Regions from separate parts of the Paenibacillus sp. NPDC056933 genome, predicted to be linked through region 2. Evidence: riboswitches for the same ligand, from Rfam matches in the RefSeq annotation. Region 2 holds a riboswitch; each other region holds the start of a gene.
What was found. Region 2 has a riboswitch for cyclic di-AMP ahead of ACFTRD_RS31320 (resuscitation-promoting factor). Riboswitches for the same ligand answer to the same signal wherever they lie in the genome.

Region 1 (2,200 bases), on a different contig from region 2:
CAAGCTGTCCATGAATGCATTTCGCAAACAAATCTTACATACCGGAGACATTATTCGCAATTTGGCGGGTTACACTCCCAAGATGATCCGACCACCTTATGGAGACATTAACGAACAACAGCTGCAATGGGCAGCCAAACAACATTACAGCATTGTGAACTGGAACGTTGATTCCCTGGACTGGAAGGGCCTAAGCAAAGACAAAGTAAAGAAAAACATTCTGTCGGCCGTTAAACCCGGTTCCATTGTTTTGCAGCATGCAGGTGGCGGGGTGGGTTCGAATCTAAACGGCACTATCGAGGCGCTGCCTGAAGTTATTGAGGAATTGCGTAATCGGGGGTACGAGCTGGTCACTTTGGACGAAATGCTGGGCCTGCCAAAGGGCAAGTAGGATCTGTTTGTGAGGAGTTCGTATAAAACAAAAGGGTGTCCTTCAATCACATTACCGTGACAGAAGGACACCCTATGCTAATTAGTAAGTTCAAAGTACAGTTGCACTGGATATGTGCAGCTAGTTTGTGTTGTTATTTTAAAATGTAAAGTTCAACATCCTGAATACCAAATGTACTCACAGACTGTTGGCTTCCCGGAATAAAGATATCAATCCTATGACCTTTAATAGCACTCCCCACATCCCGGGCCGTAGCAACAAATGCCTGTTTCGGAAGTCCTGGATGTGTATGACCCGTTACGAGGACCTTCGTACCCAGTGGAATAATACTCGGGTCTACTGCGATTGTGCCCAATTCGAGCGGATTACCGAAGTAATCTACAGCACCCCATCCTCCATTTTCTGAAGGGTCGGCAGAGTATGCGGTTGCTTTTACATCGACTGACTTGCTGTAGTCAAATGTTTTTCCCCAGGCTTGGACTACCTTGTTACCTGCGTTGACATCAAGGCTGGCTGTAGTTATTGTTTTTGCGTTTGTAGCCGCTGCTGCAGATACTGCGTTTGTTTTGCCTGGAATCGTAATTTCCAAACCGCCGTAGATGTTGTAAGCGGAAATGTCACTGTTAGCTTTAATGAGTGTGTTTAACCCAACTCCATATTGCTTGGATAAGGTGTAGAAGGTATCCCCCTCTTTGGCCACATGAACTGAATCAGCGTGAGCCGGAACCGCCTGAATTAGCATTGCTGCTGTCAGCAAAGCTGTTGCTGTTTTGGCTATACGTTTCTTGTTAATCATGGTCTTCCTCCCTCATTGTGCCTGCGAAGTTAGTTGTCGGATTCGGATGGAGGAGACCACCCTATAGGTCCTAATTACATCAAAAGCTATATGTACGCCCTAATTCACCCCAAGCAGCGTGCCATCTTTCTTCCCCTGCACATTCTGCATCATTACATCCCCCACACTTCCTGTCCGGAAGTTTCGGCAGGAACAAATATATCACAATTTTGTAACCATGAGTCGTAGTAAATGTTACCAAATGGAGAAACAGTTCATCACAAATGCTGAAAATATGCGAATCTTTCAACATACAGTCTGACTGAAGTTGTTCCTTTGATGACAGAAACGTTACTTTCTATGTAAATTCATTCTTATGTTCACATGACAAAACAGCCTTGACGACTGTGTGTCGACAAGGCTGTTTTGTCAAGTTTGAATTAAATTAGAGCACTTTGGCAAGGAAGTCCCGTGTACGGGCATGCTTGGGTTCACCAAACACTTCAGCAGGGGTTCCTTCTTCTACAATGACCCCGCCATCCATAAACAGGATACGATCTCCTACTTCGCGAGCAAAGCCCATCTCATGCGTTACAATAACCATTGTCATACCACCTTCAGCAAGACGCTTCATGACATCCAGCACCTCACCGACCATTTCAGGATCAAGTGCAGAAGTTGGCTCGTCAAACAGCATGACATGCGGCTGCATTGCAAGAGCTCTTGCAATAGCGATCCGTTGTTTCTGACCACCGGAAAGCTGATTCGGATAAGCGTCTTTTTTGTCGGACAGGCCGACCGTCTTGAGCAACTCTGCCGAGATTTGTTCAGCTTCCTTAACGGATTGCTTTTTCACTTTGATGGGAGCGATTGTAATGTTCTGCTGCACCGTTTTGTGCGGAAACAGGTTGAAGTGCTGGAACACCATGCCCATTTTTTCACGAGTCGCGTTGATGTTGTGTTTGGGATCTGTGATTGACACACCTTCAAAATTAATTTCGCCGGAAGTCGGCTGCTCCAGCAGGTTCAGGCAG
Region 2 (2,200 bases):
CAGATTGGACTAGCTCGAGAGTTGAACATGCCAATCGTCATTCACAATCGGGATGCGCACGAGGATATTGTGAAGATTCTACGTGAAGAGAAGGCTGGAGAAGTTGGCGGTGTCATGCATTCATTCTCTGGCAGCTGGGAAACGGCAAAAATGTGCCTGGATTTGGGATTTCATCTTTCCTTTGGAGGGCCCATCACGTTCAAAAATGCAAAACAGCCAAAGGAAGTACTTGAGAAGGTTCCGATGGACCGATTTTTCATCGAGACGGATGCACCATATTTGACACCTCACCCGTATCGAGGGAAACGAAATGAGACAGCGCATGTACGTCTGGTTGCAGAAGCAGCTGCGGAAATTAAAGGCATTTCGATAGAGGAAATTGCTGCAATAACCACCAAAAATGCCATGGAACGATTTGGAATTCGCTAAAATATCGAGCAAAAGGGGTAAAAAAGTGAGTTAGACGGAGTTAATTTGCTTTTTGATCCAAATAAATCAAGAATATTACAATATTTTAACCAAATATTTAGAAAAACGTACTTGAACAACGCTTTACAACATGCATAGAAACACGATATCATCTTTTCAGTGAATTGTTGTGCGGAAAATTGGACAGATGTTCGGGGGATGAACAAAAGGGACACTTTCCGATGAAACAACATTACTTTCATGAATCAGTCTCGCTGAGTCTCCGTTAACGGAGAGCGGGGGAACCAATAGGGCTTAAACATCGGTGAATGTAGCTGATGCGCAATATTCGCTGACCCAAAACAGTGAATACCTTTGCGAAGCCATATTTGATTTCTTCTTTGGGTCTCGGGGTGAATTCAAGGGCGTCCGCCATGAGCGGATGACCGGAGATAGGGCGGCTCTCTTTCGCCCGAACCCGACAGCTAACCTCGCAAGCGGAAAAAGAGAGGCAACCTCGTGCATGAATTTCCGATATTCAAAATCATTCGGAAGCCACGAAAGAGTTCCTCTTAAACTCTTTCTTTGGCTTTTTTGTTTTTGAATAAAAGAAATGCGGTCATCATACGGTAAGTATTCAGGAGGATGACATCATGTTGCGAAGAGTGGTTCATGGTGCAGAACCGGTTATGTTGGTCCGACCTGTGTTCTGTAGAAAATTTGGTATAGTCGCGTCAAAGACATCATGCATTACTTAAGACGGCGAGGCTATGAAGGAGGACGGAGAAGTGGGCACATTCCAACCAGAAGAGACCCATGAGTCACGATCATCCAGTAAGTCTTTCGCGTTGCGGTGGAAGCATGAGAACTTGCGTCAAATGGCATTGATCGCGATTTTCTCAATTGCGCTTACAATCATGATCTTGTTAGTCGTTTACGGTCAGGCCGGGAAACAAATTTCACTGGTTATTGATGGCAAAGCTCAAGCGGTAGAGACTCGTACAGGAATGCTTCAGGAAATGCTGGAGGAGCAATCAATCACAGTCAGCCCTCACGATCAGGTATCCATGCCCTTAAACGGGGCAATCGCAGATGGAGACCGCATCGTTATTGAGCGGGCCGTTCCAGTTAAAATTACGGCAGACGGAGACACCAAGACACTGTATACAACCGATTCATCGGTACAAGAAGCAATTCAAAAATCAGGTATTCAAATTGCAAGTGAGGATAAAGTGTATCCGGCGCTTGGAACCACTGTTGAAGCGGATATGAAAATCCGTGTAGTGCGTGTAACAAAGCGTACAGTGGACGTGAAACAGCCGATTGCTTACAAAGTGATCAAAACGGCTGATCCCAGCTTGTACAAAGGCGATAATCGTGTCGTTGTGAGTGGTAAAGAAGGCACCATTGTACAGCATATTGAAAAGGTGTTTCAGGACGGAGAATTGGTCTCCAAAAAAATGGTGGGCAAATCGATTGCAACGAATCGCGTCGATAAAGTGATCGCTGTTGGTACCAAAGCAAAACCAGTTGTGAAAGAGCCGGTGATTCAGACGGTATCCGCGCAGACTTCCACAACCAAAAAGGCAACAACCACGAACTCGAAGAAAACCGCTGCCTCGGGCAGCAAAGTCATTACCGTCTCAGGCACTTCTTTTAAATATTCCAAGATCCTTAAAAATGTATCCATGACGGCATACTCTTCCGAAGAGCCCGGTATTGGTACAAAAACTGCATCGGGTACCCGCGTAACTGAAGGACGTACCATTGCAGTTGATCCCAAAGTCATTCC
Region 3 (2,200 bases), on a different contig from region 2:
TTGATCCACAAGGAATTTGGTGAAGTTCCATTTGATAGCTTTGGAGCCAAGTACGCCCGGTGCTTCTTTGGTAAGATGCTGAAATAGAGGATGAGCGCTTGAACCGTTCACATCGATTTTCTCAAACATCGGGAAGCTGACACCGTAGTTCATCTGACAGAACTCGGCAATATCATCGGAAGAACCTTTTTCCTGTGCGAACTGGTTGCTTGGAAAACCGAGCACTTCAAACGGGGAGTCTTTGAATTTGTCCTGAAGTTCTTGCAGCCCTTTAAATTGGGGTGTGAGACCGCATTGACTTGCTGTGTTCACGATAAGCAGTACTTTGTCACGATAGTTGGACATTTCAACTTCCTGACCGCGAAGGGTGTTTACTTTGTAGTCGTAGACTGATATGAGAATCGCCTCCATTTCATATTCTTCTTATCTCCTATTATATTGATTGCAATTAAATATTGCAAAATTTAAATTTCTTTTTTAAGCACAATGTAAGCCTTCCGTGTATGAACTGTGAATGATTAGCTATGTGAATTTCGCTAAAGGGAGAATTAGAGAGCTTTGACGAGATGGGTAGAGAATGGATATGTTGTAAGCGTTATTATTGATGCGAAATGGCAAAAATCCGTCGATTCGGTGATCTGCACAGACTTTACACCGATAGGGCATGGGTGTATGATTCATATCGTAATTCCAATTAAATTAAATTTTACATGAAAAACGAAACAAACGATAATATCGCTCTGATTATGTTCACAAAGGAACGATGTTTTAATCGCTGAGTTTCCATTCATTCATGGGTGGGAAACGGGGGAACCAACAGGATGAACTGTCCAGGACAGTAGGCATCCATGGGGTGAATTTTCCGGTGACAGCCGGAAATAGGGCGACTCTCGCGTCCGAATCCGTCAGCTAACCTCGTAAGCGTTAAAGGGAGAGGCAACAAGCCGTACGCTGGTTCATAGTGTCTTTTTGCTGTGGATTAATGAAGAAGCGTCCGGGAGGCCTTGGTCCCCCACGCTTCTTTTTTGTTGTCTTTTCACGCCAAGGGAGGAACGAATGATGGATAAAGAGATGATCTTAGTGACTGCTCCAAATGAAGCAGGACGTAAATTTATCAAATTGCTGATGTACAAAAAAATGCCGTTTGCCGTTCTGACCAACAGTGCAGGTGAAGAGCGCAGGCTCCGGAGAATCGGTGTGGAGCATGTCATTCGCATGAACACGGCTGCAGCTCAGAAATGGTTTTTGCCGCAAGGGAGTGTCGGCAATGTTTTTATTTTTGAAAATAGCCTAAACCTGACCTGTCGATATTTGCAGATCTGCCGCTCATGGACATCCAAGTCCTTGTGTGTCATTACAGAACAGAGCCATCCGAAAGGGATCTATCGGGGGATGGGAGCTGACCGGATTGTGTACTCTTTAAATGGGGAAGTGGGGTTCCTGCTTAATGGGTAGTGTTTAGTTGTTGTTCCTGTTCCATACCTGTGATTGATCCGGTGTCAGCTGCCTGTTATAATTGAAATCATAAATAAACGGAATCTTGAGGAGACTCATGCATGATGGTGGGTCTTCTTTTTTATGGTTTGGGAAATGGGGATAAGAATTTCCTGTGGCTAACGAGGAGGAATAGGCGTGCCGGAAGTACGTGGGATACAATGGTTGTTCTTTGATGTGGGGGATACGCTCGTGGACGAATGGGAGCCGGTGGATGATATTATCGGTCAGTTCGTGCGTGAGGCTTGTGCGCTTGGTTATCAGGTGGAGATGCAGACGGTGCGGGAAATATTTGCCGCCTCTTACCGAAATTACGAGCAATGGCCGATGAAATTGGCTATTCGAACCCTAATCAGTGATGAGGGGCACCGCGAACAGATCCAGGAGAAGCTGAAGTTCCGCAAAGAGCTTGAGCGCCCCTTCGCGTCAGCCAGCTCTGTTCTCCAGACGTTGTCGCAGCACTATAAGATTGGCATTATTGCCAATCAAAGCCCGGGAACAGAGAGTCGACTGGATAGCTACGGTTTGCGCAAGTATGTCGATGTGCTGGCCTGTTCGGCTGAAGAAGGAGTGTCCAAGCCTGATCCTGGGTTGTATGCTGTGGCGCTAAAACAGGCAGGGTGTAAACCAGAAGAAGCGGTTATGATTGGAGATCGGATTGATAATGATATCATTCCGGCCAAGAAGCTGGGCATGCATACGATCC
Region 4 (2,200 bases), on a different contig from region 2:
GCGTTCATTTGGCAAGTCCTCGTTTTTGAAAAAAATTGAAACAAAAGTTCTGGTAAATTCGTTTATATTAGAGTGGGATGGGTAAAAACATTATAAGAGCGCGGACGAAGCAATACAAAATAGCTCTATAATAAAGTAAAGGTTAGGTTTGATAGCTTATCCCGAATACTTTTGAAGGAAACAAAGCACAAAAAAACCGCCGGATACATTCCTGCGGAGAATGTACCAGACGGTTCTATTATGCTTCGTTACAGTAGTGTTATGGTTACAGCATGACGTTGCTCAGCTTGTCCCTAGTCGATGGCCAAAGTCTCATATGCGTCCGTGCTCATAATCCGTTTAGCGCCAACATAGCGGTTGGCCCAGTAGCTTTCACTCAAAGCGCTGATTGTTACTCCCTTAGAAGAAGAGGAGTGTGCAAACTTTCCATCTCCTACGAAGATCCCTACGTGCGAAACCCCTTTACCCGTTGTATTGAAGAATACCAGATCGCCTGGTCTCATTTCCATACGGGATACCGAGTCACCCATGTCGAATTGGGAACTGGATTGGCGAGCCAGATCAATGCCCAGCTTGTCGAATACATAACTTGTGAACCCAGAGCAATCAAAGCCGTTAAGCGTTGTTCCCCCGCTTTTGTATGTAGTTCCCATTGCTGAATCAATGACTTGGTCCATTTTTGAATCTGCGAATGCGCTGCTCGCTCCAAGCGATAATGCGAATGTAAGGCTGAGAACAGCTGCGGTTAATTTCTTTTTAAACAAGAGATATACCCCTTCCAATGCCTGCGAGGTTAGCTTAAGGATTCGGTTGAAGGTCCCCTATGATCCCTCTGTTGCAAGATCAATTCACCCATAACTGGTTCCCCCGCTTCCCAGGTGCTAGGAATTTGGCTATGCTAGTTATGCACCTGTGAAATCAAGAAATGACGATTAAATTTTAAGTAGTTACAAATATGAAGGTAAAGATTACAAAGTTGTTACTAAAAACTCACTGCGATTATTGTAACAGAGGTATATCAGTTTGGCAACGTTTAGCAATAAATTTAGCAAAAAAAACCTCGACCTTTGACGGGGAAAGGTCGAGGTTTGCTTATGTAGCAACATTTGGCGAATGTAGCCTTTACATAGAGAGGTTAATCATTTTTAACCGTTCATACTAACCTTTGACCGTCTTGGACTGCCATAATCGGAAGTGCGCACATATTTTCCATAGACTGAGCAGACATCTGGCGAGTGGATACGTCTGTTGTAGTATAAGACCGGTTAAACCGGTTACTAACCATGAGGCAGAAGTAAAGGCTCCAAAGACCAGCAGATGGAGTCCGCCCAGAAGAATAGCGATACCGCTTAGAGCGATGACATGACGTAGTGCTATCCATACAGCATGTAAGGTGCCGCGGACTCCGCCTTCCTCGTCAGGAGCTGAGATACCAAACTGCATATAGAGCAGGGCATAATGGATAACCCACCCGTATATAATCCAGCCAGCCACGTAGGGAATGCCGGGCAAGAGCAGATGTAATGAATGAAAGCCGTCCATAAAAATGGAGTACAGTTTGGGTACGAGCCAGTAGGCAGGCAGCAGCAGTAATATTGTGCGAATGGTGTACAGCAACAGCATCGGTTTCCAAAGATGTTTAATTCCGCGCATGAATGGAACGCGTTCTTCTGAATGATTAAAATGCTGGAGCGAATAGAGCAGACCTGCCTGAATGAGAGGGCTAATGAGCATTCTCAGCAGCAACATGGCCCCCAGAATCCAAAGATAGCGATGAACCTCCGGACTCGTTGACAGGCTGAGCTGGCTCTCCATTTTGAATAACATCGTGCTTAACTCTCCAACATCAGGCTCCGGATAACGCAGGAGCAAAGGGACCACAGCCGACTGTACCATTTGATAGAGGAAGTATCCCCATATTAGTTGATAGATAAATAAGAGAGCTGCAATGAACATATGCTGACGGACGAGAAACCAGCCTTCACGTATTTTTGCTTTCATTGTATCCACCTCACCATGACAGACTTCCGAATATGGCCTCTATAAGTTTGGTTGCGCTCATGCTCCAGCGGGATTTGGTTGGCTCATCCAGTCCGGCTTTCAGAAAATTGTTCATATGCCGATTCTCCAGTACAATCGTGTACAGCGGATCTGTCATAGCCCAGGACACGGGAGAAGAATAGGTTAGTTTGTAAGTAAT

Region 1: linked by a shared signal. The riboswitch ahead of ACFTRD_RS15970 (3D domain-containing protein) and the one ahead of ACFTRD_RS31320 (resuscitation-promoting factor) in region 2 are both predicted to bind cyclic di-AMP.
Region 3: linked by a shared signal. The riboswitch ahead of ACFTRD_RS03030 (HAD family hydrolase) and the one ahead of ACFTRD_RS31320 (resuscitation-promoting factor) in region 2 are both predicted to bind cyclic di-AMP.
Region 4: linked by a shared signal. The riboswitch ahead of ACFTRD_RS31935 (C40 family peptidase) and the one ahead of ACFTRD_RS31320 (resuscitation-promoting factor) in region 2 are both predicted to bind cyclic di-AMP.

The regions. Positions count from the first base shown of each region.
Region 1 is NZ_JBHUQN010000002.1:223,797-225,996, forward strand. It holds gene ACFTRD_RS15965 (polysaccharide deacetylase family protein) at 1-391, shown strand, start outside; gene ACFTRD_RS15970 (3D domain-containing protein) at 525-1,187, opposite strand; cyclic di-AMP (ydaO/yuaA leader) riboswitch at 1,190-1,386, opposite strand; gene ACFTRD_RS15975 (amino acid ABC transporter ATP-binding protein) at 1,612-2,200, opposite strand, start outside.
Region 2 is NZ_JBHUQN010000010.1:51,706-53,905, reverse strand. It holds gene ACFTRD_RS31325 (TatD family hydrolase) at 1-429, shown strand, start outside; cyclic di-AMP (ydaO/yuaA leader) riboswitch at 672-924, shown strand; gene ACFTRD_RS31320 (resuscitation-promoting factor) at 1,197-2,200, shown strand, end outside.
Region 3 is NZ_JBHUQN010000001.1:705,070-707,269, forward strand. It holds gene ACFTRD_RS03025 (glutathione peroxidase) at 1-396, opposite strand, end outside; cyclic di-AMP (ydaO/yuaA leader) riboswitch at 764-939, shown strand; gene ACFTRD_RS03030 (HAD family hydrolase) at 1,057-1,455, shown strand; gene ACFTRD_RS03035 (HAD family hydrolase) at 1,633-2,200, shown strand, end outside.
Region 4 is NZ_JBHUQN010000012.1:29,180-31,379, reverse strand. It holds gene ACFTRD_RS31935 (C40 family peptidase) at 294-764, opposite strand; cyclic di-AMP (ydaO/yuaA leader) riboswitch at 768-905, opposite strand; gene ACFTRD_RS31930 (hypothetical protein) at 1,159-2,001, opposite strand; gene ACFTRD_RS31925 (M1 family metallopeptidase) at 2,012-2,200, opposite strand, start outside.